One region of the Paraburkholderia sp. OAS925 genome, then DNA from elsewhere that is predicted to be linked to it. Evidence: riboswitches for the same ligand, from Rfam matches in the RefSeq annotation. Region 1 holds a riboswitch; each other region holds the start of a gene.
What was found. A riboswitch is a leader RNA that binds a small molecule or an ion and turns the genes downstream of it on or off. The one in region 1 is predicted to bind cobalamin.
Positions count from the first base shown of each region.

Region 2: another riboswitch for cobalamin. It lies ahead of cobG (precorrin-3B synthase); the one in region 1 lies ahead of cobW (cobalamin biosynthesis protein CobW).
Region 3: another riboswitch for cobalamin. It lies ahead of ABIE53_RS06040 (TonB-dependent receptor domain-containing protein); the one in region 1 lies ahead of cobW (cobalamin biosynthesis protein CobW).

Region 1 covers NZ_JBEUNO010000002.1:2,539,252-2,549,781, forward strand. Annotated here, with positions in the region: gene cobN (cobaltochelatase subunit CobN) at 1-1,480, opposite strand, end outside; gene cobW (cobalamin biosynthesis protein CobW) at 1,495-2,604, opposite strand; cobalamin riboswitch at 2,772-3,052, opposite strand; cobalamin riboswitch at 3,122-3,365, shown strand; gene cobA (uroporphyrinogen-III C-methyltransferase) at 3,570-4,292, shown strand; gene ABIE53_RS30095 (cobalamin biosynthesis protein) at 4,289-4,720, shown strand; gene cobO (cob(I)yrinic acid a,c-diamide adenosyltransferase) at 4,717-5,319, shown strand; gene ABIE53_RS30105 (cobyrinic acid a,c-diamide synthase CobB) at 5,322-6,620, shown strand; gene bluB (5,6-dimethylbenzimidazole synthase) at 6,604-7,251, shown strand; gene ABIE53_RS30115 (DUF4136 domain-containing protein) at 7,266-7,940, opposite strand; partial or broken gene ABIE53_RS30120 (CHASE2 domain-containing protein) at 7,930-10,510, opposite strand.
Region 2 covers NZ_JBEUNO010000002.1:2,251,199-2,261,728, forward strand. Annotated here, with positions in the region: gene ABIE53_RS28845 (AAA family ATPase) at 1-113, shown strand, start outside; gene cobJ (precorrin-3B C(17)-methyltransferase) at 145-1,854, opposite strand; gene ABIE53_RS28855 (precorrin-2 C(20)-methyltransferase) at 1,851-2,594, opposite strand; gene ABIE53_RS28860 (precorrin-8X methylmutase) at 2,591-3,217, opposite strand; gene cobG (precorrin-3B synthase) at 3,210-4,721, opposite strand; cobalamin riboswitch at 4,805-4,995, opposite strand; partial or broken gene cbiE (precorrin-6y C5,15-methyltransferase (decarboxylating) subunit CbiE) at 5,080-6,297, shown strand; gene ABIE53_RS28875 (cobalt-precorrin-5B (C(1))-methyltransferase) at 6,338-7,426, shown strand; gene ABIE53_RS28880 (cobalt-precorrin-6A reductase) at 7,423-8,145, shown strand; gene cobM (precorrin-4 C(11)-methyltransferase) at 8,174-8,899, shown strand; gene ABIE53_RS28890 (MDR family MFS transporter) at 8,968-10,461, opposite strand.
Region 3 covers NZ_JBEUNO010000001.1:1,382,783-1,393,312, reverse strand. Annotated here, with positions in the region: gene ABIE53_RS06050 (ABC transporter ATP-binding protein) at 1-677, opposite strand, end outside; gene ABIE53_RS06045 (FecCD family ABC transporter permease) at 674-1,744, opposite strand; gene ABIE53_RS06040 (TonB-dependent receptor domain-containing protein) at 1,772-3,658, opposite strand; cobalamin riboswitch at 3,748-4,086, opposite strand; gene ABIE53_RS06035 (hypothetical protein) at 4,305-4,661, shown strand; gene ABIE53_RS06030 (cell division protein ZapA) at 4,658-4,972, shown strand; RNA gene ssrS (6S RNA) at 5,144-5,325, shown strand; gene ABIE53_RS06020 (EVE domain-containing protein) at 5,411-5,869, shown strand; gene ABIE53_RS06015 (SIMPL domain-containing protein) at 6,046-6,777, shown strand; gene lgt (prolipoprotein diacylglyceryl transferase) at 6,888-7,787, opposite strand; gene ABIE53_RS06005 (LysR family transcriptional regulator) at 7,897-8,910, opposite strand; gene ilvD (dihydroxy-acid dehydratase) at 9,042-10,530, shown strand, end outside.

The DNA.
Region 1 (10,530 bases):
TGAAACGGCCGCGCCGCACGGTCGGGTCCTGGTCCGGCGAGCCCCAACGCGCGTTCAGCGCATCGCGCGTCTGAGCAGGCAGCGCATTGAAATGCGCGAGGTAGTCGCCAAGCGCAAAGCTTTGCAAAGCGGGCCGCAGATCGCGCACGACGGGATCGTTCGTCACGCCTTCGGTCAGCTTCTTCAGCAGCGCGTCGCCGTTTTCTGGCACGTCGGCCACGCGATAACCTTCGTCGCGCAGCATCGACAGAATGCCGACCACCGACGCCGGCGTGTCGAGCCCGACGCCATTGCCGATGCGTCCCTCGCTCATCGGATAGTTCGCGAGAATCAGCGCGAGCTTCTTCTCGGCGTTGTCGAGCGAACGCAGCCGGCACCAGCGGCGGCTCAGTTCAGCGAGAAAACGCACGCGCTCGAGATCCGGCTGATAGCGGACCACGTCGACTTCCGTATGCGGACAACGATAGGCGAGTCCCTTGAAACTGATCGCGCGCGTGATGATGCGGCCGTCCACTTCCGGCAGCGCGATATGCATCGCGATGTCGCGCGAATTGAGACCCTGGTTGTCCTTCACCCAGTCGTCGCGATTGCCGCCGCTCAGGATCACTTGCAGCACCGGCGCATCGCCTGCGAGCGCGAGCGGCTCTGGATCGTCGATCGCAGACGCGGCGAACGCAGTGGTGTTGAGCACGAGTGCGGCGTCATGTTGCGCGCACAACGACTGCACGACTTCGCGGCTCATCGCATCTTTTAGCGACGTGATCGCGATCGGCAGCGGGTTCATGCCTTCTGATTCGAGCGCGTCGATCAGCGCATCGAACACCGCGGTATTGGCCGCCTGAAGATGCGCCTTGTAGAACAGAATCGCGGCAACGGGCGCGGCATGCCGCCAGCGCGCCTGCCAGTCGGCGATAGTCGGCGTATCGCATGCGGGATGGTAGAGCGACGCGGCAGGCAACGCGCGCGGCGGCGCCGGTTCGCGTCCCCATCCTAAAGCGCGATGCGCGATGCAGCGCAGGAACGCCTCGGCGTTTTGCGGCCCGCCTTCGCGCAGATAGCGCCACAGTTGATGGCATAGATCCGCATCGGCGGTACTACGTGCGAGCAGGTTCGGATCTTCCTGGAGATCGCCGGAAAACATCGCGAGCGTCTGCTGTTTGCGCTCCGCAAGCGCGACCACCTGCTCGATGCCGTATGGCCAGTACGCCTCGCCGCCAAGATGATCGACCACGACGACGCGCGCATGTTGCAACACGTCTTCGACGTAAAAGTCCACGGAGGCAGGCTGCCGCAGATACGTGACATTCGCGAGGCGCACGCTCGGAAAGCCGTCGCCGAGACGGGGAAACACGCTCGCGAGCAACGACAGCGTCGTATCCGCGGAACTCAGAATGACGATGTCCGCGGGCCGCTGATCAATGCGGATCACGCCTTGCGTATCGTCGACGAAACCGCCCGGCGTGGTGCGCAGCAGATGCATGTGTCTATACCTGCTTACGTCTGTTGCGCGGCGACAGCGGCTGCGACGCCGAGCGCGGCGTCGAACGCGCGTTGCAGCGCAGCCTGGTCGAGGTCTTCACCGATCAGCACGAAGCGGCTTTCGGCGCCTTCGCCTAGTTCTTCCAGTTCACCTTGCTGCCAGCGTCGATCGAAATAACTATCGAAGCGCCGGCCCACGCCTTGAACGACGAGCCGCATCGGCGCGCCCGGCAACGCCGCGAAACCCTTCACGCGATAAATCGTGTTGTTTTCCACGAGTCCTTGCAGCGCGGCGATCACCGCTTCACGCGACTGTGCCTTTGCATTCACGACCACCGAATCGAACTCATCGTGATGATGATTGGCGTCGTCGGCCGAACCGTGGTGATCGTGGCGCAAGTGAATCGTTTCCTCCGACGCCGCTTCAAGCCCGAACAACGCATGCAGATCGAGCTCGCCTTTATGCGCGCGCACGATCTTCACCTGCGGCGGAATTTCGGCGCGAATCACGGCTTCGACCGCGTTCTGGCCTGCTTCGTCGAGCAGATCGGTCTTGTTCAGAATCACCAGATCCGCAGCCGACAACTGATCCTCGAACAATTCGTGCAGCGGCGACTCATGGTCGAGATTCGGATCGGCCTTGCGTTGCGCGTCGACGGCAAGCGGGTTTTCGGCGAATTGGCCGCTTGCCGCAGCGGGTCCATCGACGAGGGTAATCACCGCATCCACCGTGAAACTGTTCTTGATCTGCGGCCAGTTGAACGCCTGCACGAGCGGCTTCGGCAACGCGAGCCCCGACGTTTCGATCAGCACATGGTCGATCTGCTCGCGGCGCTCGACGAGCTTTTCCATCACCGGAAAGAACTCTTCCTGGACCGTGCAGCACAGGCAACCGTTCGCCAGTTCATACAATTGGCCTTCGGTCTCGACGCCGTTTTCATCGCAACCAATGCCGCAACCTTTGAGGATTTCGCCGTCTATGCCGAGCTCGCCGAACTCGTTGACGATCACCGCAATGCGCTTGCCGCCCGCATTCCGAAGAATGTGCCGCAGCAACGTGGTCTTGCCGCTGCCGAGAAAGCCCGTGACGATGGTGACGGGAATCTTGCGCATCTGAACTTGCATGGTGAGTCCATCCGTGAGAGTTGCATCTGCTGGCCGGCCGAATCACACGCTTTCGCGCATGACGTCGCATCGCAAAACGCGGGAACGCACGACGGCCTTGCCGCTACACCAGGGAAACGCAGAATACGGGTATGAGGTCATGAGCGCAGCGCCGCTTCCCCGCGGCGTTCGCCCTTCGTGTTCCGGCCGGTATCCGGGCTGGCGAAAGCGCCGCTTCCCCTTCCCGGACGAGTGATTTCTCGCCCAGTGGTGATATGCCGACGCGGCCTTGCGCGTGGACATCGAAGCCGGCTCCGCGGCGCCATGCAAACCGCCATGACGTCGCTTTTCGCTTACCGTTGCGGGGGCAGCACAGGTTGACCCGATCCATGCGAGGCGGGCGCCCTGTTTCCCGTTTAACTGCATGCGCACGAGCGCGCACACGAGCACCAGAAGTGCGTGCGAGTGTAGGCCGCGCGCCTTGCGCCGTCAAGAAAACGCAAGCCCGGCGCGCTTATCGGACGGGCTTGCCGTGTGCTATCGTATGCGCGCGTCTGGTGCCCGCACATGCGCTCGCGTGTGCAGTTAAACGGGAAACAGGCAGCGCGCTTGCGCTCAACCTGTGCTGTCCCCGCAACGGTAAGCGACCGGCGGCGCGATTATTTTTTGCGCCGCACATGCGTTTTCAGTGCCACTGTCCAGCACATTCGAATGAATGTGGGCGGGAAGGCAAAGCGCGTGAGGCCGCCAGCCCGGATACCGGCCAGACGCGGAGGCGGCCGTGCGTTCTCAACGTCACGCCGCCGGCCGCCGGAATCCGCGAGGGACGGATGTGAAGGCGCTCAAGCACGACTTAGGGAAGCGGTCTGCAATCCGCGTTTGCTGTCGTGCGCGAATGCACAGTTTCGAATGACTTCAATCTCCATCACATTGCGTGTATGTCGACGCTGCGCGATTGCATGTGCGCCGACGCGGCGCATGCCGCGATGAAACGCGCATGGCTGATCGGCGCAGGCCCCGGCGACGTCGAACTGATGACGCTGAAGGCAACCCGCGCGCTCGCGCAAGCCGACGTGATACTCGTCGACGATCTGGTGAACCCCGACGTGCTGCAATTTGCGCGCGCCGATGCGTGCATCGTGTATGTCGGCAAGCGCGGCGGTCATCCGTCGACGCCGCAACACGGCATCGTCGAACAAATGCTCGCGCATCTGAACGAAGGGCGCAGCGTCGCGCGACTCAAAGGCGGCGATCCCTTCGTGTTCGGCAGAGGCGGCGAAGAGCAACAGGCACTGCATGCCGCGGGCGTCGATGTCGAAATCGTCAGCGGCATCACGGCCGGCATTGCGGCGCCGGCGGCCATCGGCATTCCGGTCACGCACCGCGATCATGCGCAAGGCGTCGTGTTCGTGACCGGCCACGGCGCGGGCACGAGCGAGCCGGATTGGGCCGCGCTCGCCGCCACGCGCATGACGCTCGTCATCTATATGGGCATGCGGCGGCTAAACGACATCGTCGGCGCGTTGCTGGCAGCGGGCATGTCGGCACAGACTCCGTGTGCCGCGATCGAATCCGCAACGCGCCCCGAGCAGCGGCATGCGCTCGCGACACTCGGTGATTTCGCCGATGCCGTCGCGCGCGCGGGACTCGGCTCGCCCGCAATCGTGGTGATCGGCGGCGTGGCGTCGCTGGCGAAGGATGTCCGATGAAAACGCTTAGCGTGGGCATCGGTTGCCGCTTGCAGACGTCGGCGGAAGAAATCGAAAACGCTGTGCGCGCAGCGCTCGGCTCGCATGCGTTCGAAGACATCGCGGCCGTCGCCTCGATCGAGACAAAAGCGCAAGAACCCGGCTTGCTCGCGTTCTGCGCGCGCCACGGGTTGCCGCTGCAATTCTTCACTCGTGCGCAGATCGCCGCGCTGCATGTCGCCGAGCCCTCGGCGGCCGCGCGCGAGCATCTCGGCGTCGACGGCGTCTGCGAACCTTGTGCGTTGCTTGGCGCGTCGATCCACGCTGCTGCTCAAACGCCCTATCTCGTCGCTCGCAAAACCGTCCACGCGGACGTCACCGTGGCGATTGCATCGACCGAACACGCGCTGCCGCGCAGCGCCACCTTCACTGACCAGGACCTTCCATGAAGACCGATCCCGAATCGCATCAACGCATGACCGAACGCCGGCGCGAAGGCCACGAAAAGAAGCAGGCCAACGCGACCGTCGAAAAGGGTCTGCTGATCGTCAACACCGGCACCGGCAAAGGCAAGACGACCGCTGCGTTCGGCATGGCCGTGCGCGTGCTCGGCCACGGCATGCGTCTTGGCGTCGTGCAGTTCATCAAGGGCGCGCTGCATACGTCGGAGCGCGACTTTCTCGGCGCCATCGCCAACTGCGATTTCGTCACGATGGGCGACGGCTACACCTGGAACACGCAGAACCGCGACGCCGACATCGCGACCGCGCGCAAGGGCTGGGACGAAGCGCGCCGGATGATCGAAAGCGGCGACTATCAGATGGTGATCCTCGACGAGCTGAACACCGTGCTCAAGTACGAGTACCTGCCGCTCGACGAAGTGCTGTCCGTGATCGCCGCGCGTCCAGAGATGCTTCATGTGGTCGTGACGGGCCGTCATGCGCCCGAGGCGCTGATCGAAGCCGCCGACCTCGTCACCGAAATGCGCATCGTCAAGCATCCGTATCGCGAGCAAGGCGTGAAAGCGCAGCGCGGCGTGGAGTTCTGAACGTGCCCGCCTGCCCCGCGCTCTTCATCAGCGCGCCCGCGTCGGGCCAGGGCAAGACCACGATCACCGCGGGTCTTGCGCGCTACCATCGGCGGCTCGGGCGGCGCGTGCGTGTCTTCAAGACCGGGCCCGACTTTCTCGATCCGATGATTCTGGCGCACGCGAGCGGCGCGCCGGTGTTGTCGCTCGATCTGTGGATGGTCGGTCAGGACGCGTGCCGCAATCTGCTTGCCGAGGCGGCGGCCGAAGCCGATCTGATCCTGATCGAAGGCGTGATGGGTCTGTTCGACGGCACACCGAGCAGCGCCGATCTCGCGAGCGCTTTCGGGGTGCCCGTGCTCGCCGTCATTTCTGCGAAGGCGATGGCGCAGACCTTCGGCGCGGTCGCGTTCGGGCTCGCGAATTTCAGGCCGCACGTGCCGTTTCATGGCGTGCTCGCTAACCGCGTCGGCTCGGCGCGTCACGCGCAGATGCTGCAAGAAGCGTTGCCACCGACGCTGCGCTGGTGCGGCCACCTCGCAGCAAGCGATGAAATCGAATTGCCCGACCGTCACCTCGGCTTGCATCAAGCGGCCGAAATCGACGACCTCGACGCGCGCCTCGAACGCGCCGCCGATGCGCTCGCCGATACGGCGTTAGCCGACCTGCCGCCCGCCGTCGAATTCGGCGCGCCCACGCCGCTGGCGCTGCCGCCGCTTCTGCAAGGCAAGGAGATCGCCATTGCGCGCGACGCAGCGTTCTCGTTCATCTATCCGGCCAACGTCACGCTGCTGGAAGCACTCGGCGCGCGCGTGCAATACTTCTCGCCGCTCGCCGACGAGCCGTTGCCCGCGGGCACGGACGCTGTGTATCTGCCCGGCGGCTACCCCGAACTGCACGCGGCGGCGCTCGCCGCCAACATGCGCAGCGCCGCTGCGGTCCGCGCGCATGTGGCAAACGGCAAACCGCTCGTCGCCGAATGCGGCGGCATGCTGTATCTGCTCGATCGACTCACCGACACGCAAGGCGTCAGCACGCCGATGCTCGGCCTGCTGCCCGGCCACGCGACGATGCAAACGCGTTTCACCGCGCTCGGCATGCAGCAGATCGACAGCCTGCATGGCGTGATGACCGGTCACACGTTTCACTACTCGAAGGTGAGCACCGCGTTAGTGCCGCTGCGCTCGGCCACGCGGCCTCAAGGCGATGCGCCCGGCGAGGCGCTATATCGCGCCGGCTCCATCGTCGCAACTTATATGCACGCTTACTGGCCCTCCAACCCGGCTTTCGCGGCCGCTCTCTTCAATGGCCAAGCCTTTTAACGACGCCGACCGCGATGCGGTCTATCGCGCGATCCACGAACGCCGCGACATGCGCCATTTCGTGCGCGATCCCGTCGATGCCGCCGTGTTGCAGCGTCTCCTCGACGCCGCGCATCACGCGCCGAGCGTCGGCTTCATGCAGCCGTGGCGGATCGCGCGCATCACCGATCCCGCGTTGCGCGCCGCGCTGCATGCAACCGTCGAAAGCGAACGGCTTGCCACCGCCGACGCGCTCGGCAAACGCCGCGAAGAGTTCATGAAGCTGAAAGTGGAAGGCATGCTGGAATGCGGCGAGCTGCTCGTGATGGCGCTGATGGACGGCCGCGAGCGGCACGTTTTCGGCCGACGCACGTTGCCGGAGATGGATCTCGCGTCAGTCGCGTGCGCGATCCAGAACATGTGGCTCGCCGCGCGCGCGGAAGGCCTCGGCATGGGCTGGGTGTCGCTCTTCGACGTCGATGCGGTACGCCGGCTTCTGCATATGCCCGAAGGCGCGCGGCCGGTCGCGATACTGTGTCTTGGGCACGTCGACCGGTTCTATAGCGAGCCGATGCTGCAGACCGAGCGTTGGGCGGATCGCATGCCGCTCGCCGATTGTGTGTTCGAAAACCGCTGGCCTGAGAACCTCTAAGCGCAGCAGCGGCGTTACTTTTCAAGCGGCTCGACGGACACGACATCCGGCACGCCGCGCGCTTTATCCATGCGCAATTTGACGCGCCAGTCGGCCGGTGCGTCGAAGGGAAATTGAGCCAGCGCGCTTTTGATCAGCGACGGCGTCGCGCGCAGCGGATCGGCGTCGCGATCCGTGCTGGCCGCGCTCACTTTGTAGATCTCGCGTCCGCTCGCGCGCTCGAAAAAACGCAGCGTCAGCGTATGCCTATACGCACGTGCCCCGAACAGCGAGAACGGTGCGCCGCTCTGCGGACCGCAATCGCCGGCCGTGCAGTCGCTGCGATCCACGCCGATTTCGGCGGGACGCGTTTCGTATCCGACTGACAGCACGTAGTGCGCGGGACGGTCAGCGGTATCGGCAAAGCCCTGCTTCGCCAGCTCGTCTCGCAGTTGGGTTTCGATCTGCGCGTGGTCGCTCTGCGCACCCTGCGCGCCCTGCGTCGGCATGCGCGCGAAGCTATAGGTCCGCTCGCCTGGCAGTGCAGTTGCAGGCGTGGCGGTATGCACGTCGGCGTGCATGCCGGTGCAGCCGGCGAGAGTCGCCGCCGTGAGCAGCGCGCCGATAAGGATCGCATTCAGCCCTTTCACCGCTTTCACCGCTTTCACCGTTCTCTCCTCGCTTCGATAGGTTGCGTGCTCACACGCCATGAAGAGGCCTCGTGGGCAACTCCGATTGTTCGTCGTCCAGTGCCGGCAGGCGGATCGTTACCGCCGTGCCGCGGCCAGGCGCGCTCACGACCTCGACATCGCCGCCGTGGCGGGTGACGACTGTCTTCACGAAGGCCATGCCGAGCCCCGCGCCGCCCACGTCGGGCCGCTCGGTTTCATGGAATCGCCTGAAGCGCTCGAACAAGCCGGCCTGCTGTTCCTCTGGAATGCCATAACCCTCGTCGCGGATCGTGCACGACACGCCGGCAGACTTCACATACGACAGCTCGCAGGCGATGCGCGTATCCGATGGACTATATTTGACCGCGTTGTTGAGGATGTTGACGAGCGCGCGCGTCATCAGCGAACGGTCCGCGCAGATCCAGTGGCCGTCGTTGTCGTTCTCGTCGCGGCCGCTGCGGCCTGTCGCGCTGTCCGTTCCCGTATCGAGCGCGATGCGCTTCGCGTGCGCCTGCGGCCAGACTTCGTCGCTCGCGTCGATCATCAGCTCGGCGAGATTCACCGGCTCCAGCATGTAGGTTTGCGATTCGGCGCGCGCGAGCTGCACGAAGTCATCGGCGAGCGTCAGCGCGCGTTGCGCATAACGTTCGATGCGCTCGAGCACGCCGCGCGCGAGCGCCGGCGTCTCGCGTGCGCGCTCCATTTCGACGAGCGCGAGAATCGACGCCTGCGGCGAACGCATGTCGTGCGACAGCAGCCGCAGCGCGTCTTCGCGTTGACGCTCGGCTGCGTGCAGCGCCGACACGTCGACGAGACCCGCGATCCAGCCGGTCGTCTCGCCTTGCGCGTTGGTGCAGTTTGCATAGCGCAGCAGATGATCGCGTTCGTCGGCGTCTCGCACCTCGACGCCCTGCGCCATCAGCGCGGCGAATTCGCTGCGCGCGGGATCGAGCAGCGCGGGCCAGTGTGCGCGCGCGAAGAGCGTTTGGTCGGCGTCCGACGCCGCGCCGCTGTCGATCGCTTTGACGAGCGTCAGCCCGCCGAGCACGGCCTGCATCGCGCGTCCTTCCGGCATGGGCGCGCCGAGCCGCGCGAAATGCGCCTTGGCGGCATGATTGGCGATCAGCACGATGCCGCGCACGTCGCTGACGAGAATCGGCTCCGGCACGCTGTTCAGGCTGTCCCACACGAAGCGCTTCATGTCCTGCACGCGTTGCGCGGCTTGCGCCATCAGCGCCATATGCTGCTCCAGCACGTCGCCGCCGAATTCGCGGCGGCGTTGCGGCGTCTGCGGAGTCTGCGGCAGCAGATGCGGTTCGTCGGCGAGGCGCTGCAGTTCCTTGCGCAGATAGGCCATCGTCATTTCCAGGCGCCGCCAGTTCCAGATCGGATAAACGACGACCACGCCGATGATCGCCGGCACCGGCGACAGCCACAGCCGCGCGCCGTAGAGCAGCACGGCGCTGCCCGTCAGCGCGATCACGCACAGCGCGCCCGTGAGCAGCAACGAGCGGCGCGGCGACAACACCAGGAAACCGGCCAGCAATGCGGCAAGCGAGACCAGCGACACCGCGAACAGCAACCATCGCGCGGCCGGCAGGACCTGGCGACCGGTCAGCAGCGTATCGAGCACGTTCGCATGAATGTAGACGCCGGGCAGCGGCCCCAACTCGCCGGACACCGGCGTCGCGAACCGGTCGTAAAGGCCCGATGCGGTCACGCCGATTACGACGATGCGGCCACGCAGTTTATCCACGGGGACGTCGCCGGCAAGCACGCTCGCGAAGCTCAGCTTCGCATAGCGCTGCGCGTTGCGGCTGAATGGGATGAGGAAGCGGCCGTCGGTGGATGCGTCTTGGTTTGCGTCTTGGTTTGCGTCTTGGTTTGCGTCGGGGTTTGCGTCGGGGTTTGCGTCGGGGTTTGCGTCGTTGCTTGCGTCGCCGCGCGCTGCGCTCGCCTGGTTCATCGGCTGCGGATTCAGCACAAACGCGCCCCGCTGCGCCGCCCTTGCGACCGTCACCATCAATTGCGGCCAGCGCGCGTCGGCGTCGCCTTCGAACTGGGCGACGCTGCGCACGATGCCGTCGCTGTCCACCTCGAGGTTGATATGCCCGAGGCCGGCCGCGGCGCGCGCAAGCGGCGCGACCGGCTCGACGACCACGCGCGGCGCGTCGCGCCCCGCATCTTCGAGCAGCACCGGCAGATAAGTCGGGACTCAGCGCGATCGCGCGGGCAAGCGCGGCGTCGTCGGCATTGGGTTCTGTGAAGAGCACGTCGTAGACGACGGCGGCAGGCTTCGCTCTCGCGATCTGCTCGAGCAGCTTTGCATGAACGCTGCGCGGCCACGGCCAGCGACCGAGTTCCGCGACGCTTTCATTGTCGATTTCAAGCACGACGATGTCGGGCAGCACCGGTTGCGCGCGCCAGCTCAGCAAGTGGTCGTACACCAGGTGATCGACGCTCGCGCTCATGCGTCCGATCGAACAGAGCAGGATCACGATGAGGCCGAGGCTCCCGATCGCCGCCCATTCGATCAGAAAACGCCGACCCGCGCGCCGTCCGAGACGGGCGCGCGGGTCGAGGCTCAGGCGCGTAGATGTGTTCAGCAAGGCGTGCGCGTAGGGTCTGT
Region 2 (10,530 bases), 290 kb from region 1:
TGATCGACGCGGCGTCGCGGCATCAGATACTCGTGTTCACCTGTCACCCCGAGTTGTGGGACGACCTGGGCGTGAGGCAGCGCGCGATCGACGATATCAAGGCGGCGGCGTGACTTTTGCTCCTACACGCTCTACAGGCCGCGCTCATTGATACCAGCGCGGCGTATAGACCCATTGCGCGCCTTTGCTAAAGCGGCGCGTCGTTGACGAGCCGACGATCACCATCGTGCGCATGTCGACATCGGCGGAATGCAGTTCGGCCAGCGTGACCGTGCGCAGCGTGCCGCCCGGTCTGCCGATGTCGCGTCCGAGCACGACCGGCGTATCGGCCGCGCGGTATTCACGCACGATGTCGAGCGCCTTGTCGAGTTGCCACGGACGGGCGCGCGAAATCGGGTTGTAGAACGCCATCACGAGGTCCGCTTGCGCTGCATGCCGCAAGCGGTTTTCGATGATGCTCCACGGCTTCAGATTGTCCGACAGCGACAGCATGCAGAAGTCATGGCCGAGCGGCGCACCCGCTTGCGCGGCGGTGGCGAGCGCCGCCGATACGCCCGGCACGATGCTGAGTTCGACGGCGGCCCACGCGTTGTTGTCCGACGCGTCGAGCGCTTCGAGCACGGCCGCGGCCATCGCGAACACGCCGGGGTCGCCGGACGACACCATCACCACCGAGCGTCCCTCGCTCGCGAGTTCGAATGCATGGCGCGCGCGCTGCATTTCCTCGCGGTTGTCGGTCGCGTGCACACGCTGGTCGGCGCGCAGCGGGCCGGCCATTTTCACGTAGGTCTCGTAGCCGAGGATGTCGGTGGCTTCGTCGAGCGCGTCCCGGGCGGCGGGCACCATGAGATCGGCGCTGCCGGGGCCGAGGCCGATCACCGTTAGGCGGCCGCGCGCACGGCCTATCGTGTGGGGATCGATGGCCAAAGGCGATAGGGCGAGCGCGACGCCTTGGGCGTGGTCGTCGTTGAGCGTTTCGTAAGGGATGCGCAATGCGGCGTTTAAGAGCTTGTGTGGCAGGCTCGCCGATGAGCGGTCGTCTGCGGAACGAGGTTCGACAAAACGCAGCGGCACGTTCAGGCTTGCGGCGGCTTCGGCCAACGCCGCGTGCGCCATATCTTCCGACGACGCCACCAGCGCCGCGAGCGAAAGCGGAGCGAGGCCGTGCGCCTGAAGCGAAGCGCGCACGCGAGCGACAATCTCCGACGCTTCTCCCAACGCCACCGCCGCCACCACGCTGCGTGGATGAATCACAAGCTCATCCTCGCGCCCATTCCACGCGTGCGGCGTCACGCGAATCGCGAGCCGCGCGGATGCGGAGCGCGGCAGTTGCGCGTCGTCGAGCCACGGCGCGTCGCCTTCGACGCGCGTGCTTTCGCCCGCCAGCAGATCCGACACGAAGCGCTTGCCCTGGCCTGGATCGGCGAGCGCGTAGCCTTCGGGCGGATTCAGCACGCAGGTGCCGAACCTCAGTTCTCCGCTCGTCGTGATGGCGGGCGACACACCGAGCGCGGCCGCGATGTCGCGCGCCATCACGTTGACGCCGGCAAGGCCGCCGAGCAGCGGCACGACCGCGCTGCCGTCTTCGGCGACGGCCAGCACCGGCGGCTCCGCGCCCTTGTTCGACAAGAGCGGCGCGACGCAGCGAATCACGATGCCGGCCGCGCACAGCGCGATGATCGGCGTGCCGCGCGCGTACAGCTCGCGCAGATGCGCGCCGAGTTCGCTATAAGCGACGTCGGCCTGCACGCGTCCTTGCAGCGCATGCACCTGCGAACCGGCCGTGAGCGCCTGAATGCGCCGCGCCGTGTCCAACGCGCCCACGCCCAGAATCACGATGGCGGGCGGCATCATCCTTGCCATTTTTCCCCCGGCACGACGAGCAGCGAGAAATACGGCGACGCCATCGGATCGACTTCGGCGAGCGGCACGATGCGCTGATTGCCCATCGTCGCGCGCTCGACGTACAGCGCGCGATGCGCGAGGCCGAGATCGCCGAGCACGCGCCGCACCTTGTCGAAGTTGCGGCCGAGTTTCATCACAACGGCGGCGTCGGCATCGGCGAGACGGCGGCGCAGTTCGTCTTCGGGCAGCACGCCCGACAGCACCGACAGGCTCTGGTTGCGATAGACGAGCGGCGCCCCGAGCACGGCCGCGCCGCCGAGCATCGAGCACACGCCCGGCACGACCTCGCTCTCGTAGCGCGCGGCGAGCCGGTCGTGCAGATACATATACGAGCCGTAGAAAAACGGATCGCCTTCGCAGATCACCGCGACGTCGCGCCCCGCGTCCAGATGTCCGCCGACGATCTGCGCGGCCGTGTCGTAGAAATCCGCGATGATCGCTTCGTACGAAAGCGGCGGCTCGAGCGCCTCCGTTGTCACCGGATAGACGAGCGGCAGATGCTGCTGCGCGTCGTGCAAATGCGCCTCGATGATGCTGAACGCGTTGCCCTTCTTGCCCTTCGCGACGAAGTACGCGACCACCGGCGCGGCCTTCAGGAGACGCAGTGCTTTGAGCGTGATGAGTTCGGGATCGCCCGGACCCACGCCGAGTCCGAAGAGACGCCCTGCACGTTGCGGCGCGGCGGTCATTCGACCTCCGTCGCCAGCGCGTTGACCGCGGCGGCGGCCATCGCGCTGCCGCCGCGGCGGCCATGCACGACGACATACGGCACGCCGCGGCTGTCGCCCGCGAGCATGGCTTTCGATTCCGCCGCGCCGACGAAGCCGACCGGAAAGCCGAGAATCAGCGCGGGTTTCGGCGCGCCGGCATCGAGCATGTCGAGCAGATGAAACAGCGCGGTCGGCGCATTGCCGATCACGACGACGCTGCCCGCAAGACGCGGACGCCACAATTCGAGCGCGGCGGCCGAGCGCGTGTTGCCGAGTTCGCGCGCGAGGTCCGGCACCGCTTCGTGCGTGAGCGTGCAGATCACGTCGTTGTTCGCGGGCAGGCGCGCGCGCGTGATGCCTTGCGCGACCATGCCGGCGTCGCAGAGAATCGGCGCACCTTGCGCGAGCGCGAGACGCCCCTCCGTGCCGGCATTCGGCGAGAACGCGAGATCGCCGATCACGTCGACCATCCCGCACGCGTGGATCACGCGCACCGCGAGCTTTTCGAGGTCGGCGGGGATGCGCGACAGATCGGCTTCGGCGCGGATCGTTGCGAAGGATTGGCGATAGATCTCCTGACCGTCGCGAATGTAATCAAGCATCGGTATCACTCATTTGAGTCGGGCATTCTGGTCGTGCGCCCTGGGCGTGCGTCTGTCCGGCTTGGGCGAGTTGCGCGAGGGTGTCGGCGGCTTGTGCGATCGTCAGTCGGCGCGCGACGCATTCGCCGAAACCCGGCTGTGCGTCGCGCCGGTAAAGATCGTAGAGGCCGGGCGCCGCGGCAAGCAGCGTGAACGGCGCGCAATGCGCGGCGGCGCAGGAGCGCGGGCAGCCGCTCAGGTGTACGTCGACGCCCGCGGGCAGGCGCTTCGCGAGCGCGAGCGCGTCGGCTTTGGTATCCGCGAGACTTTTTGCACAGCCGGTGGAACCGGCGCACGCGATGAGGCGTGAAGCGGGGTCGTTGCGATCGCATGCAAAGCCCAGCGTTTTTAGCGCGGCAAGCACGGCGGGCACGGCATGTGTGGCGATGTCGGGCAGTAGAACGCTTTGCCACGGCGTGATGCGTAGCGCGCCGTTCGCGTGTTGCCGCGCCAGCGAAGCGAGGCCATGCAGCGCGGTTGCGTCGATGCGGCCGAGCAGCGGTTGACCGCCGACGTGCCACGTTCCCGCGATACGCTGCGCGTGAGCGCCGACGCGCAGCGTGGCATCGGCGGGCGTGCTGCGCTGCCACTCGGCGAGCGCTGCGTCGCGTGCCAACGGGAAATCGACGTAGGTTTGCGCGTGTCGCAGGATTGCGTCGGCGGAATGTTCGGCGAGCAGCTGACGCATGCGGGTCGTGTCGGAGTCGGCGGCGAGATCGAGAAACGTATGCAGCAGCGCCCGCACCAGCGCCGGAACTTGCGACGGCAGCACGGCGGCGAGTGCGCCTGCATCAATCGTCGCCGAATTCGTCGCAGCAACCGGTGGACAACCGGCGAGGCCGAACACGAAGCGGATCTCGCCGGAACCATCCTGCGATGCCGCGAGCCACACGTCATGCGGATGATCGAGCCGCGCAAGACGCTCGCCGCCGTCGACGAGCAGTGCGAATTTCGGCGACAGCGCCGCAAAACGCGCGTCGCTTTGCAAGAGCGCGAGCAAAGTCGTGCAAAGCGGCCTTGTGTCGAAAAGCGCGGAGGGGTCGCGCCCTGCGGCAGGGCTGATCATCACGTTGCGGATGTCGTCGGCGGCTGAAGCGGTGAGGGCGGCGGAAGACCTGGTGTCGGCTTTTTCTTCAGAAGAAGTAGAAGCCTCCGCCAAAGGCCCAAGCCCCGCATCGACCAACGCCGCAATCAACGCCGCTTCCTCGCCGCCACGAACGCCGCGCAGTTGCAGATTCGCGCGGTTCGTCAACTCGATCACGCCCGCCGCGTGCCGCGTGCTCGCATCCGCGATTGCGTGGGCCTGAGCCGCGCTCAGTTCGCCGCCCGGCAGCTTGATCCGGCAGATGCCGCCGTCGCGCGCGGCGACGATCCGCAGGAGCCCCGGACACGCCGAGGGCCGCAGCGCGAAAGCCGCGTCAGGCAATACAGTGGAGGAGGGAGAAGCTCGATTCAAGACGGACACCGCGGTTAGCGTCGCGCGACGGCCCGAGCAAGCGATAAAGCGGCTTGGCTGCGGCATCGGTACACCCCGCCCGATGTTGGCTGGCACGAACAGTCTCGCCGGCAGGTCTCCTGGCTCGCAGGTCGTCGTCCGCCGCGGCCTTCCCGGTCGAACCAGTGGCGCTTAGCGCAGGCGGACTCGCTGCATACAGTTGCGGGGGCAGCCGCAGCGGCGATGGTTTCCCCGCTGTGTTCCCTCTTAGGCCCCGAAGGGCACCGGCGGCTGTATTATGCCTTTTTTCGGATAGCACAACGAGGCTGGACGCTTTGACCGGCGTGGCGCAGCGCATTGTTTTGAGAGACATCATGAGGAAGGATGCATGCCGGCGTGGCTGACGGTAGTGGGCATCGGCGACGACGGCTTCGCCGGTTTGGGACGGCCCGCGCGGCGTGCGTTGCTGGAGGCGTCGGCGATTTACGGCGGCGAGCGTCATCTGTCGATGCTGCCGGCGCGGCTCGCCGCGCGCCGCGCCGCGTGGCCGCGTCCGTTCGATCTCGCGCCGTTGCTCGCCGAGCGCGGCCGCTCCGTCTGCGTGCTGGCGAGCGGCGATCCGATGCTGTTCGGCGTCGGCGCGACGCTGGCCAGGCAGTTGCCGGCCGACGAGTTGCGCGTGCTGCCCGCACCTTCGTCGTTATCGCTGGCCGCCGCCCGGCTTGGCTGGCCGTTGCAGGATGCGGCCGTCGTGTCGCTGGTCGGCCGGCCGCTGCCGACGCTGAATGCGCATCTGCGTGACGGCGCGCGCGTGTTCGTGCTGAGCGCGGACGGCGGCACGCCCGCGGCGCTCGCCGCGCTGCTGAACGCGCGCGGCTTCGGCGCGACGCGCATGACCGTGCTCGAACATCTCGGCGGCGACGCGGAGCGGCGCATCGACGGCCGCGCGGATCAGTGGTCCGCGCGCGACGTTGCCGCGCTGAACCTGATCGCGCTCGAATGCCGCGCGACGGATGGCGCGCCGCGTCTGCCGCTCACTTGCGGCTTGCCCGATGACGCGTTTCGCCACGATGGCCAGTTGACCAAACGCGATGTGCGCGCGATCACGCTCGCGCGCCTCGCCCCGACGCCCGGCGAATTGCTGTGGGACGTGGGCGCGGGCAGCGGCTCGATCGGCATCGAATGGATGCGCGCGCATCCGGCTTGCCGCGCGATTGCCATTGAAGCGCACGCGGAGCGGCAGCGCTTTATCGAACACAATCGCGACGCGTTGGGCGTGCCGGGTCTGCAACTCGTCGCGGGCCGCGCGCCTGAAGCACTCGACGGGCTGCCGACGCCGGATGCGGTGTTCATCGGCGGCGGCGTGACGGTGCCGGGTGTACTCGACGCGTGCTGGGCGAGTCTGCGCGACGGCGGCCGGCTGGTCGCCAACGCCGTGACGTTGCAAGGCGAGGCGGCGCTTGCCGCATGGCGCGAACAGCATGGCGGCACGCTGACGCGCATTGCGCTTGCCGATGCACAACCGCTCGGCGGATTCGATACGTGGCGGCAGGCGCTGCCGATCACCTTGCTCGATGTGGTGAAGTCTTCAAGCGCCGAGCGCGCTGCAAGTCGCCCACAGAGCCCGAACGCTCCGCCTGACCGCGATGCGCGACGAGACCGCCGAACAACCCGCGCCGCTGCGCAGCGGCTACACGACAGGCAGTTGCGCCACCGCGACGTCGCTGGCGGCGGCGCGTCTGCTGCTCGCGGGCGTGGTCAGCGACATCGCCGAAATCGTGTTGCCGAAGGGCCAGCATGTGCCGATGCCGCTCGTGTTCTGCCGCCTGACCGACGACGGCGCCGAGGCCGGCACGATCAAGGACGCCGGCGACGATCCCGACGTCACGCACGGCGCCGTGGTGTTCGCGCGCGTGCGCCTCGTCGCGGAAGCGGGCGTGGTGTTTCGCGCCGGACCGGGCGTGGGCACCGTCACGCGCGCCGGACTGACGCTCGCGGTCGGCGAGCCCGCGATCAACCCCGTGCCGCGTCAGATGATGACCGCGCACCTCGCCGAACTCGCCGCCGAGCACGGCTATCGCGGCGGCTTCGAAGTGACGATCGGCGTCGAGGGCGGCGAAGCGCTCGCGCTCAAGACGATGAACCCGCGGCTCGGCATTCTCGGCGGGCTGTCGATTCTGGGCACGACCGGCATCGTGCGCCCGTTCTCGTGCTCGGCGTATATCGCGTCGATTCATCAAGGCATCGACGTCGCGCGCGCGAACGGCTATACGCATGTCGCCGCCTGCACCGGCAACGCGAGCGAAGACGCGATGCGCGCGCATTACGGCTTGCCCGACATCGCGTTGATCGAAATGGGCGATTTCGTCGGCGCGGTGCTCAAGCATATGAAGCGCGCGCCGGTCGAGCGGCTGAGCATTTGCGGCGGCTTCGGCAAGCTGAGCAAGCTCGCGGCGGGCCACCTCGATCTGCATAGCCGCAACTCGAGCATCGACCTCGAACGGCTCGCCGCATGGGCCGCCGAACACGGCGCGAACGACGCGTTGCAGGCCGCGATTCGCGCGGCCAACACGAGTCAGCAGGCCGTCGCGCTCGCGCATGCGCAACAGGTGCCGCTCGCCGACATCGTCTGCGAACATGCGCTTCGCGTGGCGCGCGAGATCGTGCCGCCGCAGGTGAGCGTCGAGACATTCGCGATCGACCGCCAGGGCAATCTGATCGGAGCGGCGCGATGACGCGGGTTCTGCTGCTCGGCGGCACCGGCGACGCGTTGCGCATCGCGCGGCAGCTTGCTGCGCACGACGTCTACAGTCTTGCCGGACTCGGCAAGGTGCCCGACGATCTGTGCTGCGCAGTGCGCGTGGGCGGCTTCGGCGGCAGTGAAGGGATGCAGCGCTATATCGAACAGGAAGCGATCGGCCTCGTGATCGACGCGACGCATCCGTACGCGGCGCAAATTAGCTCGAACGCGGCGCAGGCGGCCAGGTCCGCGCGCGTGCCGTGCTGGGCGCTGCGCCGGCCCGCCTGGCAGCCGCAAGCCGGCGACGACTGGCGCATGGTCGCTGACTGGGACGAACTCACGGCGGCGCTGGCGCCATTCGCGCGGCCGCTCTTCACGCTTGGACGCGAACCGCTCGCGCATCTCGACGAGATTCCCGCGCATCAGTTCTGGTTCGTGCGCTGTCTGGACTCGCACGCCGATACCGCACGCGCCCGCGTACTCGCAGCGCGCGGACCGTTCACGCTGGAAGGCGAACGCGCGCTGTTCGCGCTGCAACGCTTCGACGTGCTCGTCAGCAAGAATAGCGGCGGCAGCGCGACCGAGGCGAAGCTCGAAGTCGCACGCGAGCGCCGCTTGCCGGTTGTGATGCTGCGCCGGCCGTCATTGCCCGCGGTGGATCGCGAGTTTGACAGCGCCGCCAGTTTGCTCGAAGCGCTGCCTCGGTCGCACTGAATGGTCTGCATCAATCATGGAGCTTTGAATGACGGTGTTTTTTATCGGCGCGGGTCCTGGGGACCCCGAACTAATCACGGTGAAAGGGCAGCGCCTCGTGCGTCGTTGTCCGGTGATTCTGTATGCGGGTTCGCTGGTGCCGGCTGCGGTGCTGGAAGGACATTCGGCGGTCGAGGTCGTCAACACCGCCGAGCTCGATCTCGATCAGATCGTGGCCTTGCTGAAACGCGCACACGATAAAGGCCAGGACGTGGCGCGCGTGCATTCGGGCGATCCGTCGTTGTATGGCGCGATCGGCGAACAGATTCGCAGACTGCGCGAACTCGCGATTCCCTACGAGATCGTGCCGGGCGTGACGGCGACCGCTGCCAGCGCGGCCGCGCTCGGTTGCGAGCTGACGTTGCCCGGCGTTTCGCAGACGCTCATTCTCACGCGCTACGCGACGAAAACCGCGATGCCCGAAGGCGAGCAACTTGCCGATCTCGCGCGGCATCGTGCGACGATGGCGATTCACCTGGGCGTGCGGCACCTTGCGCGTATCGTCGACGAATTGCGGCCGCATTACGGCGGCGCGTGTCCGATCGCGGTGATCTATCGCGCGAGCTGGCCGGACGAAGAGAAGATCACCGGCACGCTCGACGATATTCTCGGCAAGGTGCAGTCGACGCAGATCGAGCGCACCGCGTTGATTCTGGTCGGCGACGTGCTGGCGGCGGAAGGGTTTGCTGATTCGACGCTGTACGCGAAGGGCTGACGCGTTGCGCATGGGCGGCGCGAAGCGGCGGCGTTGGCTTGCCGTCGCGCAGCTCGCATCGCAAAGCTTCAATCTTTCAGCGGCGCCAGCGCCTCCAGCGGCATCTTTTTCTCCGCGCCGATGTGGATCGCCGGCACCAGCGTCAGCAGCACGACCACAAAAATCGCAATCGCGAAGATCGACATGAACGTGAGGTGCAGCGATTGATGCAGCACCATGCGGATCGCGTCGCCGCCGCCGAAATTCGCCGCCTGATTTTGCAGCAGGCTTTTCAGTTGATCGGACCTGACGGCGGCGCTGCCTCCCGAATGACTCAGCCCGAAGTTGAGCACCGCGCCGAACAGCGTCGCGCCGAGCGTGCTGCCGAGATTACGCGAGAACAGGTTCGACGCCGTGGCGCTGCCGCGCTCCTCCATCTTGACGATTTCCTGGATCAGGATGAGGCAACTGACGCTCGACGTGCCCATGCCGAAGCCCATGATGAGCGAGCCGAACGCGGCGACGAGCGGCGAGCCGCCCGGCGCGAGAAACAGCAGCAGCACCGCGCCGACCGGAATGAACGCACTGCCGGCGATCAGCATGCGCCGCAGGCCGATGCGGTGAAACACCTTGGCAGCGAGCGTCGCGCCGACGGGCCAGCCGACCATCATCATCGTCAGTGCAAGGCCGGCGATCACGGGCGAGCGGTTCAGCACGCCTTGCACGTACATCGGCAGGAACGTGGTCGAGCCCATCAGGATCATGCCGGAGAGCAAGGTCGCTCCGTTGCACGCGGCAATCGGGCGGCGGCTCCACAGTGCGAACGAGATCATCGGCTCCCTGGCGCGGCGCTCCTGCAGCACGAACAGCAGCAGGCACACGACGAACGCCGCGCCGGCCATCGACGCATGCGCGAGGTCGTCGTCGCCCGCGTAGGTGAGCGCCGTCATCAACGCGGCGATGGCGGCCATGAAGAGCGCTGCGCCCGCGAAGTCGATGGAAGGGCGCGCGTGCCGCTCACCCTCGCGCAGGAACGCGATGAAGCCCGCAGCCGACGCGAGGCCGATCGGCACGTTCATCCAGAAGATCCACGCCCACGACATGTTGTGAATGATGAAGCCGCCGACCATCGGCCCGACGACTGCCGAAATCGCCCACACGCTCGCGAGATAACCTTGCACCTTGCCGCGTTCGCGCGCCGGATACAGGTCCGCGACGATGGTCAGCGTGACCGGCTGGATCGCGCCCGCGCCGACGCCCTGAATCAGCCGGAATGCGATCATGGCCGGCATCGACCACGCGAAGCCCGCGAGCACGGAGCCGATCAGAAAGATCGCGATGCCCGCCAGCATGATCGGCTTGCGGCCGTAGAGATCGGCCAGCTTGCCGAACACGACGGTCATCGCCGTTTGAGCGAGCAGGAACGACGAGAAGACCCAGCTATACAGATGCAGATCGCCGAGTTGTGCGACGATCTGCGGCATGGCGGTGGATACGATGGTGGCTTCGATGGCGACCATCGCCATCGAAGCCATGACGGCGGCAATGACCAAAGGACGCGACGATTGCGGATGGCGGGACATGGGGCGAAGTTGGTATCAGAATAGTGGGTGCGTCTGCCGGGCGGTGCCTGGCTGATGCATGATGCACGG
Region 3 (10,530 bases), on a different contig from region 1:
TCCAGAAGCAGCGCGTGCGTCGCAAACCGGCGCGCGAGATTCAGGTCGTGACAGGAAAACAGAACCGTGCGTCCCGGCTCGCGTGTCCATTCGCTTAGCGCTTCCAGGCACTCTATCTGATGATGCAAGTCCAGATGCGACAGCGGTTCATCGAGCAGCAACAGCGGCGCTTGCTGGCACAGCACCCCGGCGAGCGAGACACGCTGACGTTCGCCGCCTGAGAGCGACAGCACGTCGCGCGCGGCGAATTCGGTGAGGCCGAGCACATCGAGCGCGGCGTGCGCCGCCTCGCGATCGGCCTCGCGCTCCCAGCCCCAGCCGGTCAGATGCGGAAAGCGGTTGAGCATGACGATGTCGAGCACGCTTGCGCTGAAAGCGTCGGGCGCGCTTTGCGGCATCAACGCGCGACGTTGCGCAAGCTGTTGACCCTGCCAGTGCGCAAGCGGCACGCCGTCGAGTTCGACCTGTCCCGCCGACGGTTGCTTCAAGCCGGCTAACGTCGATAGAAGCGTCGTCTTGCCCGCGCCGTTCGGTCCAGCCACGCACCAGATCTCGCCGGGATAGAACGTATGCGTGAAGGCGTCGAGCAAGGTGCGTGCGCCCGCACGCAACGTCACGCGTTGCGCGCTGAGCGCGGGCTGAGCCTGGTTGGAGGTGTGATGGGAGGCGTGCATCATCGGCGGGCGCGCAGCAGCATCCACAGAAACACCGGCACGCCGATGATCGACGTAATCACGCCGACCGGCAATTGCGCCGGCGCGATCACGAGGCGTGCGATCAGGTCCGCGCCCATCACCGCGACGCCGCCGCCGAGCGCCGCGGCGGGCAGCAGCATGCGCTGGTCGTTGCCGAACGCGAGCCGCAGCACATGCGGCACGACGAGCCCGACGAAGCCGATGGTGCCCGCCGTCGTCACCGCTGCGGCCGCCGCGAGCGAGGCCGCGAGATAGACGCGCAAGCGCAGCGGCATCACCGCCACGCCGAGCGCTTCTGCGACGGCGTCGCCTCGCAAAAGCACGTTCAGACGCGGCGCAACCGGCACGATGACAACTACAACGACCACGAGCGCCGCAAGCGCCGTCCACGGCATCGCATTGCCGTTGAGGTCGCCGGTGAGCCAGAACAGCATGCCGCGCAGACGATTGTCGGGCGCGAGGTTCAGCAGCAACGTGATCAACGCGCCCCAACCCGCCGCGATGACCGCGCCGGTCAACAGCAAACGCGGCGACGTGTCCTGCGGCTCGCCGCGCCACAACTCGCGGCGCGCGAGACCGAGCACGAGCAGAATCGACACGAATGCGCCTGCGAACGCGGACGCATCGACGAGCCACCACGCGCTGCCGGCGATCATCGCGATCAGCGCGAAGCTCGCGGCCCCGCCCGATACGCCCAACACGTAGGGCTCCGCGAGCGGATTGCGCAACAGCACTTGCAAGAGCGCACCGGCCATTGCGAGCAATGCGCCGCACGCGAAACCGGCCAATGCGCGCGGCAAGCGCAGCGTGCGCACGATTTCGCCGGCGAGATCGTCGGAGGCGCTGGCAGAGCCGGACGCGGACGCCGACGCATGCAGCGGCGACAGCGCCTCGATCAAGCGCGCGGGCGCGAGCGAGACGCTGCCCAACGCGAGCGACGCCATCAGCACGACCAGCGCGGCGAGCGCGAGCACGAGCCAGATCGCGGCGGCGCGCTTCGCGGTCATCGCGTGCAATGCGGCGGGCAGGGAACCTGGATGACGGCTCATCGGCGCGCTCTCAACATGGCGCGCGCATCACTGCTGCTGCCAGCCGAGCGTGACATACGCACCGCGCCCCGGCGAGTTATACGAGTAGGCCGTTTCATAGTCCTTGTTCAACAGATTCTGGATTTGCGCGGCCACGTACCAGGCTTTCGTGATGTTGTAGCGCGCGGACAGATTCACGATGCCGTAGCCGCCGAGCTTGCCGCTGCTGTCCTCGCGCGGGCCGCTCACGATCCACTCGCCGCCCACGCGCCACCCCGCGATGCTGCGGTTCACCGTCAAGGACGCGAAGCGCCGCGCGCGCCGCACGAGGTCCACGTCGTTGTCGAGATCGACGGGATTTTGCAGCGTGACCGATGCGCGCACATCGGTCTTGCCCACATGTCCGCTCCACGATCCCTCGAGCCCCTGCACTTTTGCATGCCCCACGTTCTCCGCCAGATAGATGCCCGGCGTGACCTGCTGATAGTCGATCAGATTCGAATAACGCGTCTGGAAAGCACTCAAACGCATCACGCCCAACGCATTCGACGCGTACTGCAGCGCCGCTTCGAGCGAATGGCTGCGCTCGGGCTGAATCGACGGATTGCCGCTTAGCGGATAGTACAGATCGTCGAAGCTCGGCGCGCGAAACGAATCCGAATAGCTTGCGCTCAGCTTCCAATGCGGCGTGATGTCGAACCCATAGCCGAGATAGTAACTGTTCGCTCCGCCGAAATCGGAGTACTGGTCGCGCCGCACGTTGGCCTGGATTTGGTTGCGTCCGAAGCGCGCCGTGTAGCCCGCGAAGACGGAATCGACATGCCGCGTGGGCGCGGCGAACGTATCGGAGTCGAGGCTCTGATCGAGATGCTCGTAGCCCACGCGCAGTTTTTGCTGCGCGGCCAGCGCGAAATCGTTCTGCCACGTGTATTGCCGGTTGTCGGTATCGAAGCGTCCGTTGTAGAGGCCGTTGGTCTTCGATACGCTGCGGTCGTCGCCTTCGGACACGATGAAGTGCGTGGTCCACCAGTCGGTCAGCTTGCCGTTGGCGAACGCGGACACCTGCCGCACTTTCGTGTAGAGGTTGTTCAGATCGGTCGGCGCGCCGTACGCGTTGTCGTAGCTGTTGTTGCCGTTCGACTGCAGATAGCGGACGCCCGCGTCCCATTGGTCGTTGAACTTGTGGCGCAGCGACGCCGAAATGCTCTCGTTCAGATAGCCGTTCGCGTTCGGATTCGCGTTGGGCGCCTCGCTTGGATTCAGCGCTGAAAAGCCGTCGTCTTTCGAGCGCGCGAGCGAAATGCTGAAGGTCGTGCGGCCGTCTTTATCCAATGCGCCGTTCGCGCCCACCTGCTGCGTCTGCGTGTGATAGCTGCCGTAGCCCACAGAGAAATTGAAACGCGGCGGATGCGCGCCGCCGTCTTTCGTGAACACCTGTACCACGCCGCCGATCGCGCCCGAGCCGTATAACGCGGACACGTTGCCGTTCACGACCTCGACGTGATCGATCTGATCGAGCGGAATCTGCGCGATTTGCGCGGTGCCGAGACTCACGGAATCGACGCGCACGCCGTCGATGAGAATCAGCGATTGCGTCGACGACGCGCCGCGCAAATAAAGGCTCGCCGTCGAACCGGGCCCGCCTGTACGCGAGATTTGCGCGCCGGGCGCGAGTTGCAGCAGGCCGGGCAGATCCGTTGCGGTGGTGTCGGCCAGGTCCTGCTGATCGAATAGCGACGTCTGCGGGATCGTATCGGCAAGCGCTTGCGGTCCGCGCTCGGCGGTCACCACGACGGGCGATAAAACAGTGGACGATGCAGTGGACGAAGCGGTGGACGAAGCGTCGGCGTTTGCAGGCGCGGCGGCCTGCGCATGCGCGAGATGGGGCAGCCCGGCAAAAGCGAGCAGCACCGCGCGGGCGATGGGGGACAGCATGAAGTGAGATTTCCCGTGGATGGCGTGCGCGGCCCGCTTCCCCGCAGGCCGTCGCGTAACGAGGCGCGTGCGCTTTTGACAATTCGCGCCGCGCGCCCCTCCCTCTGGCCGGTATCCGGGCTAACGACTTTCGATCCCGCCTTCCCACGCGTGACGCGCAGTGGCACACTCGCGAGTTGAACCGGAACACGCGATGGGGATCGAACTGCAAAAGCGCGAACTGCTGTTCGAAATACGATTCGTACCGCAGCACTGAACTGCGATGAACTGCAGCGAATGCGACGAACTGCAATGCACGCGAAATGCGGTCGCTTACCGTTGCGGGGGCAGCGCAGGTTGGCGCGTTCGGGTAGAACGGCGCGGCCTGCTTCCCGTTTAACTGCGCGCACAATGAAATGCGCGCGGGCACCAGAGTGCGGCCAGTGTATGAGCGCCCTCTGAGTCAGTCAAGAACGCGGGCCGCGAGAGCGATTCATTCGGACAGGGTCGAGCTATTGTCCGACGCGATCTCCGGCACGCGCGTAGTTTCTCTTCTTCAGTCGAAAAAAGGCTGCAAAAAGCGGGGTTGTTACGTCTCGAAACGAGACAAATGTCGGAACGTGCGACATTCCGCGCTAAAATGCGATGTCTTTAGAGGACGCAGCACATGCTCACCGAACTCGAAACACTTTCACAGAATATCGGCAAGCTGATCGCGATCAGCCAGCGCCACAATGAAGCGCGCCTCGCGCTCGAAGAGCAACTCGCGCAGTCGCGCGCCGAAGCCGAAGCTACGCGCACGGAACTTGCGCTGCTGCGCGAGGAACGCGACGCACTGCAAGCGGAGCGCGACGCGCTGTCGGCCAAGATCGACGACGCGCAGGTGCGTCTGAACGCGATCCTCGAAAAATTGCCGCGTGCGCGTGCGCACAACGAGCCGGACAACCAGCTCGATCTGCTCGAGCCCGCTCCGCACGAGGTCGAAACAGAGAGCGACGCCACTCGCCACGGAGAAAATGCATGACGACCAAGCAGATCGAAGTATCGATTCTCGGCGTGCCCTATCGCCTCGCCTGCTCGCCGGAAACGGAAGGCGCGCTGCTTGAAGCAGTCGCGCGAGTCGACGCCGAAATGTCGAAGATCCGCAATAACAGCAACGTGCGCGGCACGGATCGCATTGCAGTCATGGCTGCGCTGTCGCTGGCATCCGAACTGCTTAAGCTGCAAACAAGCGTGCGTCACGGAGAAGCATTTCCCGCTGAAGAAATCCGGCGTACAATGCATCAAATGAACGAGCAACTGGGTACTGTCATCGAGCAGTACAGCGTGCAGTAAGTTGCAAGTAGCATGTTGAGAGCAGTGCGGCCGGTGCTGATACCGGCTGCGGATTCAAACGGAAAGTAAGCAGGCAAGGTTCGTGAAGCATGCACGAACTGCGCGAGGCGAACAGGTCCCCAACGTTTGAGTCAATCGTTTCAGTGTCATCGGTTTTGCTTCATCGGTTTAGCTTCCCTGCCTGGTTCGCCAAGGTCATATATTCCTTGAACCAATGCCATGTGCACGGTTGCGGAAATTTGTAGCACGGGCGTGCGCGTCACTCTGTCTGATGTACCCGAAGTGCTGCTAACTGCGACCAATTCTGAACCCCCGGTTCAGGATGCCGGCCTAGCGGCTAAGGCGGGGACCTTATTTGGAACGGCATCGGACTTGCGTCCGGTGCCGTTTTTGTTTGGGCGCCGTGCTTCTTCAAACCCCTAACGTTCAATTCGATTCATGCGCTACTGGCTAATGAAGTCCGAACCGGACGAAGCAAGCATCGACCATCTCGCCAACGCCGCGCACCGCACGCTGCCGTGGACGGGCGTGCGCAACTATCAGGCTCGCAACTTCATGCGCGATGGCATGCAGATCGGCGACGGCGTGCTGTTCTATCACTCGAGCTGCCCCGAGCCGGGCATCGCGGGGCTTGCTGAAGTTGCGTCCACGGCCTATCCGGACCCCACGCAGTTCGATAGCAAGAGCCCGTATTACGACCCGAAGTCGTCGCAGGAAACGCCGCGCTGGCTGCTCGTCGACGTCGTGTTCAAGAAGAAGATTCCGTTGATTCCGCTCGCGGCCTTGCGCGAGCATGAAGAACTGAAGGACATGCGCGTGCTCGCGAGAGGCAACCGTCTGTCGATCACGCCAGTGACCGAAGCGGAGTGGCGCTTCATCACGACGCGGCTCGTTTGACGTCGCGCGGCCCACGTTGCCGCAACGCTGCAGCAACGTTGAAGCAAAGTTAAATTAGGGAACCAAGCTCAGGTTACGAGCGCCTAACGGACTCGCAAACGGCTTCGGCAAGCGTCGTGCCGTTGCGTCGCGCTCGCCTCGTCGCGCGCAACCCTGTTCAAGCATGGAGTCCAATAATGACGAAACACACCGCACGTGCACTCGCTTTCGCGCTGGTCTGCGCGGCGCCCGCTGCACTCGCGCTCACGCCCGCCGTTGCGCGCGCGCAGAGCGTCGTGCCCTATCAACCGGCCGGCGTGCTGTCGCTGAATGCACAAGCGAGCGCGGACGTACCGCAAGACGTGGTCGACATCACGCTCTTTTACGAGCAGGAAGCGAGCGATCCGTCGGCGCTCACGTCAACGCTGAATCAGCGTGCCGATTCCGCGTTGCAAAAAGCAAAGGGTGTGAGCGGCGTGACCGCGCGCACCGGTTCGTTCTCGATTTATCCGTCGACCGATCGTGACGGGCGCATCTCCGCATGGCGCGGCCGCACGGAGATCGTGCTCGAGTCGCACGACTTCACCGCGGCGTCGAAGCTCGCGGGGCAAATGGCTTCCATCATGCAGGTCGGCAACGTGCAGTTCTCGCTGTCGCCCGCGGCGCAGCGCGTGGCCGAACAGAAGCTCACCGGCGAGGCGATCAAGTCGTTCCGCGAGCAGGCGGCATCGTCCGCGCAGGCGTTCGGCTACAGCGGCTATTCGATCCGCGAGGTCAACGTCGGGCACAACGGCTCGATGCCGCGGCCGGTCATGATGATGAGCGCGCGCGCGATGGGCGCGGACGCGAAAATGGCTGCGCCGGTGCCGATAGAAGGCGGCACGTCGACGGTGACGGTGAATGTGTCAGGCTCGGTGCAGATGAAGTAATACGCTGGCACTTCGCTGGATATTCGGCCAAACAAAAACGCCACGGGCATGCATTGCATCCCGTGGCGTTTTGCTGTCCATCGCGCGCCGAAAAAAACGCGCGCCGCGCGTTACGGCAACGCGTGAGCCGCTTCGCTGCGGCCGCGCCGATACGACCATACCAGCATCGCGATGCCCGCGAGAATCATCGGCAGCGAAAGCCATTGGCCCATCGAGAGACCCATCGCGAGAAGACCGAGGAAGTCGTCGGGCTCGCGTGCGAATTCCACCGTGAAGCGCGCGAGGCCATAGCCGATCAGGAACACGGCGGAAATCGCGCCCATCGGCTTCGGCTTGCGCGAGAAGAAGAACATGACGAAGAACAGCGCGATGCCTTCGAGCGCGATCTCGTACAGCTCCGACGGATGACGCGGCAGCATGTGATATTGCGCGAACACTTCGTTCAGATGCCATTGCGCGGCGAGTTGCGGATGCGCGGCGAGCCACGCGGCGTCGTCGGGCGCGGCGCCGGGAAAGAGCATCGCCCACGGCGCGGACGGGTCGGTCACGCGCCCCCACAACTCGCCGTTGATGAAGTTGCCGAGCCGCCCCGCGGCGAGCCCGGTCGGCACCATCGGCGCGACGAAGTCGGTGACCTGCAGCCACGAGCGTTTGCGCTGATACGCGAACAGCACCATCGCGAACGTCACGCCGAGAAAGCCGCCGTGAAACGACATGCCGCCTTCCCACACCTTGAAGATGTCGAGCGGATGCGCGAGGTAAAAGCTCGCCTTGTAGAACAGCACGTAGCCGAGCCGGCCGCCGAGAATCGTGCCGAGCACGCCGTAAAACAGCATGTCGTCGATGTCTTTCGGCGTCCAGCCTTGCGCGGCGACGTACGGCAAGCGCAGCCGCAGCCGGCCGACGACGATCGCCGCGATGAACGCGACGAGGTACATCAGTCCATACCAGCGCACGGCGAGCGGCCCCAGGTGAATGGCGACGGGGTCGAAGTTCGGGTGAATGAGCATCGTGTTGTTATGGGCAGTTCGGGTTCAGAAGCGGGTTGGTAGGGATGACGGACGGCTCACGCCGCCCGCATTGGACGGCTTTGCGCGCAATGCGTTCGCCGCCGTGGCGCTAGATGCGTGACGTGGCCGGCTGCGTGTCAGCAGCGGCGGCATGCGCCCGCGCGATGTCGATAAAGCCCGCGAGCACCGGACTCACCTCGGCGCTGCGCCAGACGAGGCCTGTCTCGATGGCGGGCACGGACTCGCGCAACGGCCGGTACACGACGCCGGTGCGGCGCAGGTTACGCAGCGATTGCGGCACCAGTGCGACACCCATGCCGGCCGACACGAGGCTCACGATGGTCTGCATCTGTATCGCCTCCTGGCCGATGCGCGGCGCGAGCCCCGCGACGCCGTAGCAATCCATAATGATGTCATAAAAGCCCGGCGCCAAACGTCTTGGGAAGATGACGAGCGGCGCGTCGGCGACCTCGCGCAGACTGACCGGCGCGTCGAGCCATTCGGCGTGCGGCTCGCCGGCGCTGTCCGTGGCCGCCGCGGCATGCGCCCCATGCGCCCCACCATGCGCGACCCGCGCCGCCATCTCCGTCGACATCGCGATGACAAGCGGCTCGCGCTCGATCGGCAGCCACGAAAGCTGCATCGCATGACGCGACGGCAGCGGCGCGATCACGAGGCCGGCGTCGATGCGGCCGGCCACGAGTTCATCCACCTGCACGTCGCTCGTGGCTTCGGTCAGTTCGAGCCGCACGCGCGGATAACGCGCGCCGAACTCGCGCAAGAGCCGCGGCAGCAAACCGTAATCCGCCGTCGATACGAACGCCAGCGAGAGCACGCCCGCCTCCCCGCGCGCGAGGCTTTGCGCAAGCGGCCGCAATCCTTCGGCGCCCGCCAGCAGACGCTGAACTTCGGGCAACAGATCGGCGCCGACGCGCGTCAGCTCCACCGAGCGCTTGGTGCGCGCGAACAGCTCGACGCCGAGCGTCTCCTCGAGCGCGCGAATTGCCTGCGACAACGGCGGCTGCGTCATCGACAGGCGCGCGGCGGCGCGGCCGAAGTGCATTTCTTCGGCCACGGTCACGAAATAGCGCAATTGACGCAGGTCGGGAACGGCTGGCAGCATGATTAAGACATTTTACGACCTAATAAGCCGTCAATAATATATTGGACACGCATCTCGCAAAATTGCATTCTTGCCCGACGCGTCCGAACTACACTGGACCGACCAGCAAAACAAACAGACTGGAGCTCCCCATGCCATACAACCGTCGTTCGAAGAACATCACGCAAGGCGTGGCCCGTTCGCCGAACCGCTCGATGTACTACGCACTCGGCTATCAGAAGGAAGACTTCGACAAGCCGATGATCGGCATCGCGAACGGCCATTCGACGATCACGCCATGCAACGCCGGCCTGCAGCGTCTTGCCGACGCCGCCGTCGCCGCGGTCAAGGGCGCGGACGCGAATCCGCAGATCTTCGGCACGCCGACCATCTCGGACGGCATGTCGATGGGCACCGAAGGCATGAAGTACTCGCTCGTCTCACGCGAAGTGATCGCCGACTGCATCGAGACCTGCGTACAAGGTCAGTGGATGGACGGCGTGGTCGTGATCGGCGGCTGCGACAAGAACATGCCGGGCGGCATGATCGGCCTCGCGCGCATGAACGTGCCGGGCATCTACGTGTATGGCGGCACGATCCGTCCGGGCAACTGGAAGGGCACCGATCTGACCATCGTGTCGTCGTTCGAGGCGGTCGGCGAATTCACGGCGGGCCGCATGTCGGAAGAGGACTTCGAAGGCATCGAGAAGAACGCGTGCCCGTCGACGGGTTCGTGCGGCGGCATGTACACGGCCAACACGATGAGCTCGTCATTCGAAGCGCTCGGCATGTCGCTGCTGTATTCGTCGACGATGGCGAACCCCGACGAGGAAAAGGTCGACTCGGCCGCTGAGTCGGCGCGCGTGCTCGTGGAAGCGGTCAAGAAAGACCTGAAGCCGCGCGACATCATCACGAAGAAGTCGATTGAAAACGCCGTCGCGCTGATCATGGCGACGGGCGGCTCGACCAACGCGGTGCTGCACTATCTGGCGATCGCGCACGCGGCCGAAGTGGAGTGGACGATCGAGGACTTCGAGCGCATCCGCAAAAAAGTGCCGGTGATCTGCAATCTGAAGCCGTCGGGCCAGTACGTCGCGACCGACCTGCACAAGGCCGGCGGCATTCCACAGGTCATGAAGATTCTGCTCGACGCGGGTCTGTTGCATGGCGACTGCATCACCATCACGGGCAAGACGCTCGCCGAAGAACTGAAGGACGTGCCGGGCAAGCCGCGCGCCGATCAGCAGGTGATCTTCCCGATCGAGAAGGCGCTGTACAAGGAAGGCCATCTCGCGATCCTGAAGGGCAATCTCGCCGAAGACGGCGCGGTGGCGAAGATCACGGGCCTGAAGAACCCGGTGATCACCGGGCCGGCTCGCGTGTTCGACGACGAGCAAAGCGCGCTCGAAGCGATTCTGGCGGACAGGATCGTTGCCGGCGATGTCGTCGTGCTGCGCTATCTCGGCCCGAAGGGCGGTCCGGGCATGCCGGAAATGCTCGCGCCGACGTCGGCGATTATCGGCAAAGGGCTCGGCGAAAGCGTCGGCCTCATCACCGACGGACGCTTTTCGGGCGGCACATGGGGCATGGTGGTCGGCCACGTCGCGCCGGAAGCGTTCGTCGGCGGCACGATCGGGCTCG